Regions from separate parts of the Neobacillus sp. GCM10027624 genome, predicted to be linked through region 2. Evidence: riboswitches for the same ligand, from Rfam matches in the RefSeq annotation. Region 2 holds a riboswitch; each other region holds the start of a gene.

Region 1 (3,104 bases), on a different contig from region 2:
ATTTATCAACTATTATTAGGCCCACAGAGGTTTTGTACAATCGAATCCTCCCTTCCCATCAGTGGACGGCTTTTATCAGAACGATTAAAGGACCTAGAGCATGAAGGGATTGTGAAAAGAGAAGTTTTTCCTGAAACACCGGTGCGAATTGAGTATTCTTTAACAGAAAAAGGAATGGCGATGGAGCCGATCATAAGAGAAATTGAGAAGTGGTCAGGGGAATGGGTTAAGACCGATGAAGAAGCATGAGTTTCCATGCTTTTTTAATTTGCCTTTCGAGTGCGAAAATAAATAAACCTTCCTAACTATGGTAAAATAAAACGGAAAATCATACTCAAGGAGCGGAGAAAATGAATTCAAACAGCGAATACACCGGATACATCGGTACCTATACAAAAGGCGACAGCAAAGGAATTTACACATTTAAATTAGATACAGAAAATGCAAAAATAATCAATATTAAAGCAGTTGCTGAATTGGGCAACCCTACTTACCTTAACATTAGTCAGGATAATCGATATTTATATGCTGTTATAAAAAAAGGTGAAGAAGGCGGTGTGGCATCGTATTCGATTGACAGTGAATCTGGGGAACTTACTCAAATGAATACCCAATCATCTCCCGGTTCGTCTCCTTGCCATGTTAGCATGGACAGCAAAAATCAATATTTATTTAGTGCAAACTATCATAAAGGAACCGTTGAATCTTATTTACTTGACTCTGAAACAGGTTACATTCAGTCACCTGCTTCCGTTATACAACATGAAGGTTCTGGTCCAGATCCTAGACAAGAAAAAGCTCATACACATTTTGCAGGAGTCACACCTGATGAAAAATATATCGTAGTGGTTGAATTAGGAACTGACTTACTTCTTACATATTTAGTAGGTCCTGATGGAAAATTAACGGAGGTTAGTCGTTTATCTACCCCTGCAGGAAGCGGTCCAAGACATATTACTTTCCATCCAAACGGAAAATTTGCTTATGTGATGACAGAGTTTAGTTCAGAGGTCATTTTCCTAACTTATCACCCTGAAGATGGTCATTTTACAGCTAACCAATTTATTTCTACACTTCCTGACGATTTTAAGGAAAACAATCAAGGCAGTGCTATCCATATTTCGGCTGACGGACGTTTTGTTTATGCCGGGAATCGCGGGCATAATAGTATTGCTGTGTTTAGTGTGGACGAGGTCACAGGTGAGTTAAGTTTTGTCGAACGAGTTTCCTCTGAAGGAGATTGGCCAAGAGATTTTTCGATTGACCCAACCGGCCGATATATAGTTGGATCTAACCAGGAATCAGGCAATCTCGTGCTTTATAGACGAGACGTTGAAACCGGAAAACTGACATTGATAGAGAAAGATATCGAAGTTCCTTATCCTGTTTGTGTGAAATTTTTGCATTATTAAATGAATCGAAAACGACTTCTCTTTTAAGGTTAAAAAACAATATTAGACCTACTTGAAATTTTGAGTAGGTCTTTTTTAATTTTAAAAAAAGACCTCAGGAAGTTTTTAGAAATTCTTTTATTTCTTCGACAGATATTCCTAAATTTCGTGCTTGAAGAATCAGGTCTAACCACTCTTTATCTAGTTCTTTTTCGTCAATCATCGGAGCTTCCATTGTTCTATCTTTCCTCCTAAAATATAAGTATTTTAGGCAACTCAGCCGTCATAGTATATTACCTTAGACCTGTAGCTTTGCGTCCCACCCTTTCGAGAGGTTTGCCTTTTTCTAATTGTACTGTAATCTCTATGAAAATATTACCATAAAAGTTCACTATACCGAACAAATTTGTTTCCAAAAATTTCGACAAAATTTTAATGCGTTAAAATTTTACAAACCAAAAGTTCAGTCCGATTTAGGAACAAAATATAATAGATGATTTTTTCATCGTGAGGCCATAATAAATAAAAAAGTTCTATTTATTAGAGGTGTCTTAGTTGAATTTTTTACATGGACAGGAATCGTTAACGGTCATGGAATGGAGTTTAAGAGCAACGATTACTTTCTTTTTTATGCTCTTTTCCGCAAAATTTATGGGCAGCCGTGCCATTTCCCAGTTAAGATTATTAGATTTTATCATCGCATTAATGTTGGGAAATATCATTGCTCATCCATTATCAGATCATACTATAGGGATGAAGGGTTCAATAATCTCCACTATAATTATCGTTGTCTTATATATGATTTGTATTTCTTTAACCTTAAAATGGCCCCGTTTTCGGAGGTTTATGGACCCAGTCCCCTTCCCTCTGATAAAGGATGGAACAATCCTATATCAGGGACTATCAAAGGCGAGAATTACAGTTGATTACTTATTGGCCGAATTAAGAAAAGAAAAAGTGGAGGATGTTAAAAAGGTAGCATTGGCTCTATGGGAAGCGGATGGACAAATGTCTATTTTTCTAAATCCTCAATACGAACCACTTACACCCTCGGACTGCCAAATGAAAACAGAACCGTTTGATTTGCCGAAAACGATTATTACGGAAGGAAAGATTCAGTTTCTTGTTTTGCAGCAAATGAACAAAGATGAAAAGTGGTTAATAGACAGAATAAAATCCGTGTATAATGCTGAGGTAGGTAATATATTATTAGCTACAATAGATAGCAAGGAGAATTTAAAAGTATTCTTTTATTAATCGTTCTTGTCATCATAATCATTTTTTCAATCTTATTGGGATAATTCTCCTATATATACTACAATTTATAACACTGGCCCACCCTGCCTTTCCCGTAATGCCATAGGTGTTTTTTCACTGTAGTAGTTGAGTTAGAATTGTATTTCACTTATAATGTTCTTTATAAGGAACATTAAGTTTCCGTTCTGTTTTCAATAAAGGAGTACCAATGACTAAATTACAATCAAATCAGAATACGATGAATCGCCGCACCTTTTTAAAAAAATCTGGAAAAATATATATAGGCATACTAGCTGCAGGAATCATGATGGGAACCTACTCATTTAAGGTAGAACGTTTTTGGTATCAAGTTAAAGAAGTAAAGTTGAAAATTAAAAATCTTCCTAAAGCATTTGAAGGCTGGCGAATTGTTCAATTTAGTGATGTTCATTTAGGTTTTCACTATGATATAGAAGA
Region 2 (3,104 bases):
ATCAGGCCTAAAATTTCTCTTGCTGCAGGCCCCTTAGGTTGAAAAACAACCATATTTGGCTCACAGCCGCTTAAAAATAATACCGGTAAAAAAGCTAATAGGGGAATCAAATAACCCTTTTTAAACATTTTTTACGCTCCTTTCAATAAAGTTGTTCATATTTTCACAAATAAATGTGTGAATTCATTCACAATATTGCACAAGATCCAACCCTACTAATCTTCAAATATTGTGATTTGACTTACCATTTCATGGTCCCTTTACTCGGGTTGTTAATTTTTGTTAATTTAGAGTAATTCTTCTTAAAGTCATCTTAGCAAGTTGTCTGTGATGTTTGTATAGGTTTTTGAAAATATTTGTGACAAATTTGTTAAAGTTTTTGACACTTGGGTAGAAAGTGGCGGATTTTGAGGGGAAATATGGATAAAAGGTGTCTATTTTTATTTAAAAATGGGATAATAAAATTAAATTATTTTGGAATAGGAGAATAAAAGTGAAAGTCAAAATTAATCGAAATGCAGCAAAAGCGTTGAAAAAAATGTTGGAACAAGAAGAGGCACAAGGGAAGTTGTTTCGTGTATTTGTTACCCATATGCATGGGGATCATGCTCATTATGATTTAATGCTGGATACACCAACTGAAAAGGATGAGGTAGTAAAAACAGATAAGGATATTGATTTTATTCTTGAAAAAGGCGATGAATATTTGGACGGTATCTGGATTCAATTTTTCCAGGTGCCAAAAGAAGAATGGTTAATTACCAATCCATCAAAAGGCGATCATCACCATCACCATTAATAATAGTTAAATAAACAACAATGATAAAAACACCCCGCGATTTGATCACGGGGTGTTTATTATTTTTAGTTATCATCACCTTCATGATTGCCATCATGGTCACCATTATCATTATCGTTATCATCATGGTCGCCATTTTGACCATGATGACTATCGTTATCTTTTAATTCATCGTTCTTGCCAGTTCCTTGATTTCCACTGACTTCAGTGAAATCCTTCACTAGTTCAAAAGAAGTTCCATTTAATAGTTTTACGCTGCCTTCAAGATGATCGCCAACTTTTAATCCTAATCTTGATTGAATAGTTTTAAGCGTTTCCTCTTGCGTTAGATTTTTAGAATGTTCCAATTGTTTTATAAGCGAAACAACCTGGCCTTTAGGTAGAGATTTTTTATCAATATTGACAGTAAATTTTTTACCCTTTAATTCATAGTCAAATTGAATAGATTTCTTTGAAGTTACAATTTTCAATTCCAAATCCTCAATTTTATTGGCAAATTTCACTCCGCTTTTATCTTTTTCTGCACCATCTTTTACTTTATCATTATCCGAATCAGCGTCAGCAGGGTTTGTACCTAAATTAATTTCTGCTTGGTTGCTTAATTGATCTTTATCCGAATCTTCTAAGCTATCAGGAATCTTATCTTTATCTGTATCCTTTGAAGTTGGATTTAATTTTAACTTGTATTCTATTAAATTAGATAAACCATCTTTATCTTTATCCTGTTTGGCAAGATTTTTACCCGAGAGTTTATATTTTTTTTCCCATTTGTCATCCATGCCATTTTTATTCTTGTCCACTTTTTGCGAGCTCTTTTTGTGGGTAGTTCCTTTCGCAGCCACTGCTGAAACACCTTGTGATAACACAAGTGACAGCGCAAGACCGCTAACTAATAATTTGTTCGTGTTCTTCATACATTTTCTCCTTCACCTAATAATTTTTCGGCAACTGGCTGGCGTAGTTCTCCCACCTTAGCCCCTCTAGTTTTGCGTACCTATGTTTCCATAGGCTTGCCTTTATCGTTGCAAATTTGAAGAAAATATGTACAACGAATAAGATAAATATAATGACTTTTTTTTAAAAAGTAAATCTGCTCTTCAGTAAATTTGCAAATATTTATTGAGAAAGGCAGCATCGGATTTTGTAAGCTAAAAATAATTATATATGTAAAACTGAGGAGCTCATTTTTTGATAATGACATGAAGAAGATGTTACTCTAAACGGTAAAGAGAGAAGGGAGTATATAAATGGATAATCTCATAAATAAACCTAATATCAAACTTATTGCCCTTGATATGGATGGAACCCTTTTAAATGACAAGGGAGAAGTTTCAGTGGGAAACCGTGAGGCTATAAAAGATGCGCAGGAAAAGGGAATCTATGTTGTCCTAAGTACGGGACGTTCCTTAAGAACATGCAGGGAGCATGCAGATTCACTTGAACTCACATCCTTTCTTGTAACTGTAAATGGGAGTGAGATCTGGGACGATAAGCGCGAATTAGTCGAAAGAAATCTAATGAAGGCTGACCTAATCCAATGGATGTGGGAATTGTCAAAGCATCATAATACGAAGTTTTGGGCAATCAGCACGGAACGAAACTGGTTTAATGATATGCCGGAGGACCTACATAGCTTTGAGTGGTTAAAATTTGGATTTGATATTGATGATGATGAAATTCGAGAAATCATTAAAAAAGAGCTTCAATCCAAAGGTGAATTTGAGCTGAGCAACTCAACGCTTAAGAATATTGAAGTCAATCCGCTTGGTATAAATAAGGCCAAGGGATTAAAAATTGTTTGTGAACGTCTTGGAATTGATATGGAGAATGTCATGGCTTGCGGGGACAGTTTAAATGATATAGCGATGATTAAAGAAGCGGGTTTTGGCGTGGCGATGGGGAATGCGCAGGAAATCGTGAAAAAAACTGCTGAATGGGTTACCTCAGTCAACAATGAAGATGGAGTGGCAAAAGCCATTCGAAAATGGGCACTGGGAAAATAAAATTTATTCAAAATTGATAATTAGGGTTTAAAAATAATTTTTTTGGGAAAAGCTATTTTAGCAAGTATATTTTTGCAAAACATGTATTGGCTAAATGCTAGGAGGCTACAAAAGAAATGGAACATGGTAAAGTAAAATGGTTTAACAGTGAAAAAGGGTTTGGATTTATTGAGCGTGATGGTGGGGATGATGTATTTGTTCACTTTTCTGCTATTCAAGGCGAAGGGTACAAAACATTAGACGAGGGTCAAGAAGTTACCTTTGATATCGAAAATGGACAACGCGGTCCACAAGCTGTAAAT
Region 3 (3,104 bases), on a different contig from region 2:
GTCTCCCTACCCTAAATAAATATATATGCGGAACGACTCGAGACATGCTAATTACTTTTGATAACGGGGAATTTATTCATCCATTCTTACCGGTGCCTGCAATGGAACAGCTGGTGCTAGTATTTGTGAGGACTGTGGTATCGGGGTTTCACCGGGCTTGATAGCTTGCGGTGCCGGTCCTGTAAACCCACCAGTATTATACAAATAAGCTGCCGGTTTAATAATACCGGCACTGCCAATTTGCAGGACAGAGGAATTGGTAATCCCGCCAATTTTGATAAAATTAATTTGAATGGACTGCTGGATGTAAAAATTCATTCTAGATCACCCATTCATTACATATTAAAGGCATTCGCTTGATCAATCATGTCTGGATCCGTTGTATTAGTGGAGCTTAAATTGTTATGGACGTTTAAACGTTCCCCAGTGTTAAAAGAACCTGCTCCAGAGAATGTTTTTGCAGCGGCAAAAGGCATAATTTTATAAACATCTCCAATGTGGAAAACTGAACTGTTCCCCAGTGTAATAACCTGAGCAACTCCAACAATCGCTGGCATAATCAACACCCTTTGTTATAGGTTTCTTTACTTATCATATGTATAGGCGGATATAATGTGATTCATTCGCCCAAAAAAAGTGGATGCTAAAATAGTACAAGTCATTTTGGTGTGATATGTATCACAAAGCTATTCCTATTTTAAGTTTATAATAATAAAAATAGGAAAAATTAAAGTGGGTGAAGAAAATGAATTATCAATTTAAGACGCTTTATAATGAAATCGGCGGGCAAGAAACAATCGACCAGCTTGTCAATGCCTTTTATCCACGTGTATATGCTGATAAAGAATTAAGGCCTTTATTTGAGGGCGATATGAAAGAAATTATGAGAAAACAGCGTATGTTTTTGCCACAGTTCTTAGGCGGACCTGCGCTTTACAGCCAGGAATTTGGACCACCGGCGATGCGCGATCGACATCTGCCCTTTGAAGTGACACCTAAAAGGGCAAGGGCTTGGCTGCATTGTATGTGGGAAGCATTTCAGGAAATTGGTCTTGATCAAAATCCGGCGGGATTAGCCTTTTATGACCGTTTGACACAAGTTGCCGGAATCATGGTTAACAGTCCGGATATCGACGAATAATAAAGCCTCCAAATATAGGTTCAAAATCCTCTTGCTGATTTCCAGGCAGGAGGATTTTTCTCTAGCGATATAGTACGAAAGTCCATTTACCTATAATTATGATTAATATTTACGGGATAAAAAAGAAAAATAGTTCAAAAGAACTATCGATTTTAGGAGTAAATAAGAAAAAGGTAGGGTATTCTCCTAGAAAAAAACGTTCTATGATGGGATTAAGAGATCAGTCGAAATTATAAAGACACTGAACTCGATAAAGGCAAAACTGGTGAAAATCAGTGACGCAAAGCTATAGGGGCTAAGGTGCAACGCACTACGCCTGCCAGTTACCGAAGGATCAGGGTGTTTTATCACAAATATTTTTAGAAAGCATAGACATTCTATGTTCTAAAGATTATTGTGTCTACAACCCCCCTTTAGATAAAGGCGGGGTTATTTTTTTGGGAAAGGCAGGGTGTATGAATGGGTTTAATCAATCAAAATAAAAGAAACCAAAGTGGCGGTGAGGCAGCTAAAAAGGCATCTTTTGTTAAACTAAACTCATCCTCTCCCAATCATGTGAATAATAAAGTAAATTGTAATCAAGAATTACTATTCGATTTTGCGGAGTACTGCCAGATTAAGCAACTTCTTTTTGATAAGGACGTTTCGGAAGTAATGGTAAATGGACCAAATCAGGTTTACTGCGAACGGAAAGGGAAACTGATCTTAACACCCATCCAATTTCATGATAATAAACATGTTATAAGATTAATTGAAAAAATGATTGCCCCGCTTGGGCGAAGAATTAACGAGAGTTCACCAATGGTGGATGCTACGCTTCCGGATGGGTCACATGTGAATGCAATCATTCCCCCATTAGCATTTAATGGACCGGCTATTACGATTCGAAAGATTTCGAAGGAATCTTATAAAATGAATGAATTAATTAGCTTTGGTACAGTAACAGAGGATATTGCAGTTTTCCTGAATGCATGCGTAAAGGCTAGGCTCAATCTGTTTCTTAGCGGTGGGACAGGTTCCGGTAAATCGACTACTATCAGTGCTCTAAAGAATTTTATTCCGAATGGTGAACGCTTGATAGCTATTGAGGAAGAAGAAAAGGTAGCGACTGACCATATTGTGATTGATGAGATTCGTGCTGAGGAAGCATTTGATTTACTTCAAGCTCTGAATACAGGTAACACGGGGGCTCTGGCCGCAGGACATTCCAATTGCCCAAGGGATATGATTACCCGTTTGGAAACGATGGTGCATATAGCAAGGGTGGATTTAGAGGCAAGGGCTACTCGAAACCTAATCGCAAAAGCAATTGATGTGATTATTCATCAGACCCGTTTAACGGATGGATCTAGAAAAATAATCAGTATAGCAGAGGTTTTAGGGGTGGAAGGAGATAGAATCTTATTACAGGAGATTTTTACCTTTAAACAAGAAGGGATCAATCGGGAAGGGAAAATTATCGGTCGTTTGGTAGCAACTGGCGTGAGGCCGAAGTTTTATAAGGAGCTTGAAGCAACAGGTATATCCATGCCGCCTTCTTTATTTAGTTAACAATTGTCATCATTTAAGCCTTATTTTTTAGTATTTTTATTTTGCCTGTGATATGATAGTTTGGACTATACATAAGGAGGCAAAATGAAATGATTCACGCACATATTACGACATGGATTGTAGCACTTATTTTATTTTTTGTTGCGCTTTCTTTAAATAAAAGCGGCAAAACAAAAGGTGCGAAAATTGTCCAAATGATTTTAAGATTATTTTACCTTTTGATTATTGCTACGGGTGTTGGTTTGCTCTCGCAGGTATCTAATATTGACTGGAAATATATTTTAAAAGCAGTTGCTGGCTTATGGGTAATCGGAACCTTTGAAATGATTTTATCTCGCGTTAAAAACGATCGAAGGACCTCCGTTTTTTGGATTCAGTTTGTGGTTGCTTTCGCCCTTGCTTTATACCTAGG
Region 4 (3,104 bases), on a different contig from region 2:
GGTTCAATCGTGAACACCATTCCTTCTTTAATGCGCGGTCCTTTTCCCGGAAGGCCGTAATGTGGAACATCCGGTTTCTCATGAATTACAGTTCCAATTCCATGTCCAATGAAATCCCGTACAACCGATAGTCCTTCACTTTCAACATATTTTTGAATTGCGTGTCCGATATCACCAATTCGATTTCCTGGAACAGACTGTTCAATTCCTTTATACAGTGCCTCTTTTGTTACCCTTAATAAGTGGTCCGTTTCAGGAGAAACACTGCCAACAGCATAGGACCATGCTGAATCGGCCAATGCCCCATTATAATTGACCACCATATCGATCGTGACAATATCCCCGTCTTTCAAGGGTTCTTTTCTTGGGAATCCATGACAGATTTCATCATTAATACTTGCGCATGTGGCAAATTCATACCCTTTATAACCCTTTTGCTCCGGTGATGCGTTATTTTTTCGTAAAAATTCATCAACAAATTCTTCAATTTCCCAAGTCGTAATACCTGGTTTAATTAATTTAGCGATTTCTTTATGGCATGAAGCAAGAATTTCTCCCGCTTTCTTCATTGCTTCAATTTCTCTTTGTGATTTTAAGACAATCATTGTTTTCCCTGCCTTTTTATATTTTTCAATATCCACTCTAAAAACATCTTATCTCTATCCAAGCTTTTTTTCAAAGAAGTGATTTAAGAATTCATTAATTCTTTGTTAACTCCGAGCGTATATTGTAAAAAATACGCCGTTCGTAATATGGAACTTTTATCTCCCTTTTGGTAATATTATAATATAGATTATCTTTATTAGGTGTGTGAGATGCCATGATTGGAGAACGAGTAAAAAAACTGCGTTTAGAAAAGAAAATGTCCCTTTCCGAACTTGCTGAACAGGCGGGAGTCGCAAAGTCTTATTTGAGTTCCCTAGAAAGAAACTTACAAACAAATCCTTCTATTCAATTTCTCGAAAAAATTTCGGCAGTCTTAAATGTCCCTGTTGATTATTTAATCCATGAACGAATTGATCAAGAGGAATTGGACAGCGAGTGGATGAAGATTGTAAAAGAAGCAATGAATTCAGGAGTATCCAAACAACAATTCCGTGATTTTCTTGAATTTAACAAGTGGCGGGCTGACCAAAATAAGTAGTATTAATTTTTAAAAAAAAGAAAGCATTCCCAAAAGGATTATTCATCTTTTTAGGAATGCCTTTTTTGTATGTAACTTAACATTGCTCAGCCAACTGCTCCTTCACATCATTTTGATTTAGAAATGTTCGAACTGTTTCCTTGTCAATTCCCAGTTTTTTTGCTTCGAGTATTAGAGTAATCCATTCTTCATCCATTACTTCCACTATACCTTCTGTGTTTCCCAACTAAACTCACCCCTAAAATACATATCGTATTCCAGGCAACCCGGCCATCATAGCAAGATGCTCTTACCTTAGATCCTCGGCTTTGCGTCCCTCTTTTTCAAAAGGTTTGCCTTTTTCTGATTGTATGGTTATAAAATAACAAAAAATTCATTATTTATTACTCAGGACTAAATACTTAATCCTTTTAGATATGTTTATTATAAATAGTTCTTTTTTAGTAGGGTGTTAGATTTTGTCAGTTTTTTATAATTTTCACATTACTTTTTGCCACAAATTAACTAAATTTTTGACAAAAAACTGCCAAACCATTAAGAAACACTTCATTCTTACACAAAGAATCCATATTTTCGAAGAAAAAGGAGGGAATTTTTGTCGAATTCCCTCCTTTTTCCTTATCTTTGAAATGCAATAATAGATTTAAATCCTTTTTGCCCGGGTCCCCTGCAGAAATATCGTTGAAATGAATCCGTTAGGTTTTGATTGTTTAGTTCTGGATTTACGGTTTCTTTCGACCGAATGGTTAAATAAGAACAAGAAAGACCTATTTTGCACGAGTCCTCTGTATTTAAACCCTTTAAATTCCCATATATAATTCCAGCAATAAGTGAATCACCCGCACCTGTTACGTCCGTAACCGGCACCTCAGGGGCAACCAATGCTCCAGCTTCCCCGTCTTTGGTAAAATAAATTAATCCCTTATCTCCTCTACTGATCACGACCTTTTTAACGCCCTTGTTTAGAATTTCCACAGCCGCCTTAAAAAAGTCCCCCTCGGTCCTTATTGTAATATCGGACAATACTTCTGCCTCTTTTTCATTTGCAACGAGCCATGTAATTCCTTCAAGCGAACGCGGTAATTTTTCAGATTTTGATACTGAAACTGTAGCAATGCAAATAGGAATATTTTCACTCCTGCAATGTTGGATAACGAGCTCAAGGATTACTGCAGGTAGATTTGTATCGAGTAAGACGATGTCAGGCCGGTCTTGGGGCCATTTTTTTTCAATAAAGTCCTCTTCCGTATGATCATATATAGCCATATCAGCCAACGCGATTGCCATTTCACCTTCTTCATCAAGGACAGCTGTATAGGTACCCGTTGACTTTCCCGGCAGGGCCTCCAAAAGGCTTACATCCACATATTCTCCTGTTGTTTTACGAAGCCACTTTCCTTCAGGGTCATCTCCTACATAACCAAGTAAGGAACTATTAAGACCGAGACGCCCAAGGTTTTCAGCAATATTTCTTGCTACTCCGCCACAGGACATCGTACTCTTTGCAGGGTTCGATGTTTTAAAGGTAAGGTGATTTATCGTTTGTATTTTGCGATCTATATTGGCTCCGCCAATACAAAGAACATTCATGGTTTCAAACACTCCTCTGGACAGGCAACTAAGAATTAGAATTCGACAAAAATCCTCTCCTCTATAACTAGTACGATACACACCTAATAAAAACCTTTGGATAAAATTGTATTTCTCTGTATTTTGCGCAAACGTTTTCCTTGAAAAGTGAATAAATCAAGGCCTCATTCGGTCATAATTTTTTAAAAATTTTTTTAGACCAGAAAATTTGTCTAAATCGTGACATTTAGCATATAATGTAAATAATATATAAATATTCCGAATATTACAAAAAATATAGGAGGTATAAGAGAAGATGACTCTTCTTCATGTATTGAATTACTCCATTCCCATTGGTTTTATTGTGTTCTTTGGTTTTCTTCTTGATCGT

Evidence for each region. Region 2 has a riboswitch for cyclic di-GMP ahead of ACFQZ9_RS08975 (hypothetical protein). Riboswitches for the same ligand answer to the same signal wherever they lie in the genome.
Region 1: it holds a riboswitch for cyclic di-GMP, as region 2 does, so the genes downstream of both, ACFQZ9_RS30010 (anti-repressor SinI family protein) here and ACFQZ9_RS08975 (hypothetical protein) in region 2, are expected to answer to the same signal.
Region 3: it holds a riboswitch for cyclic di-GMP, as region 2 does, so the genes downstream of both, ACFQZ9_RS26610 (TadA family conjugal transfer-associated ATPase) here and ACFQZ9_RS08975 (hypothetical protein) in region 2, are expected to answer to the same signal.
Region 4: it holds a riboswitch for cyclic di-GMP, as region 2 does, so the genes downstream of both, ACFQZ9_RS22725 (anti-repressor SinI family protein) here and ACFQZ9_RS08975 (hypothetical protein) in region 2, are expected to answer to the same signal.

Annotation. Positions count from the first base shown of each region.
Region 1 is NZ_JBHTHD010000033.1:90,565-93,668, forward strand. Features, by position in the region: gene ACFQZ9_RS30000 (winged helix-turn-helix transcriptional regulator) at 1-249, shown strand, start outside; gene ACFQZ9_RS30005 (lactonase family protein) at 351-1,412, shown strand; gene ACFQZ9_RS30010 (anti-repressor SinI family protein) at 1,507-1,626, opposite strand; cyclic di-GMP riboswitch class I at 1,659-1,742, opposite strand; gene ACFQZ9_RS30015 (DUF421 domain-containing protein) at 1,947-2,648, shown strand; gene ACFQZ9_RS30020 (metallophosphoesterase) at 2,857-3,104, shown strand, end outside.
Region 2 is NZ_JBHTHD010000003.1:815,072-818,175, forward strand. Features, by position in the region: gene qoxA (cytochrome c oxidase subunit II) at 1-128, opposite strand, end outside; gene ACFQZ9_RS08970 (iron-sulfur cluster assembly accessory protein) at 494-799, shown strand; gene ACFQZ9_RS08975 (hypothetical protein) at 865-1,713, opposite strand; cyclic di-GMP riboswitch class I at 1,740-1,824, opposite strand; gene ACFQZ9_RS08980 (Cof-type HAD-IIB family hydrolase) at 2,047-2,802, shown strand; gene ACFQZ9_RS08985 (cold-shock protein) at 2,919-3,104, shown strand, end outside.
Region 3 is NZ_JBHTHD010000022.1:38,532-41,635, reverse strand. Features, by position in the region: gene ACFQZ9_RS26625 (spore germination protein GerPB) at 73-318, opposite strand; gene ACFQZ9_RS26620 (spore germination protein) at 336-557, opposite strand; gene ACFQZ9_RS26615 (globin domain-containing protein) at 746-1,141, shown strand; cyclic di-GMP riboswitch class I at 1,387-1,472, shown strand; gene ACFQZ9_RS26610 (TadA family conjugal transfer-associated ATPase) at 1,601-2,692, shown strand; gene ACFQZ9_RS26605 (YisL family protein) at 2,782-3,104, shown strand, end outside.
Region 4 is NZ_JBHTHD010000013.1:346,355-349,458, reverse strand. Features, by position in the region: gene map (type I methionyl aminopeptidase) at 1-605, opposite strand, end outside; gene ACFQZ9_RS22730 (helix-turn-helix domain-containing protein) at 821-1,144, shown strand; gene ACFQZ9_RS22725 (anti-repressor SinI family protein) at 1,221-1,370, opposite strand; cyclic di-GMP riboswitch class I at 1,402-1,491, opposite strand; gene ACFQZ9_RS22720 (carbohydrate kinase family protein) at 1,763-2,734, opposite strand.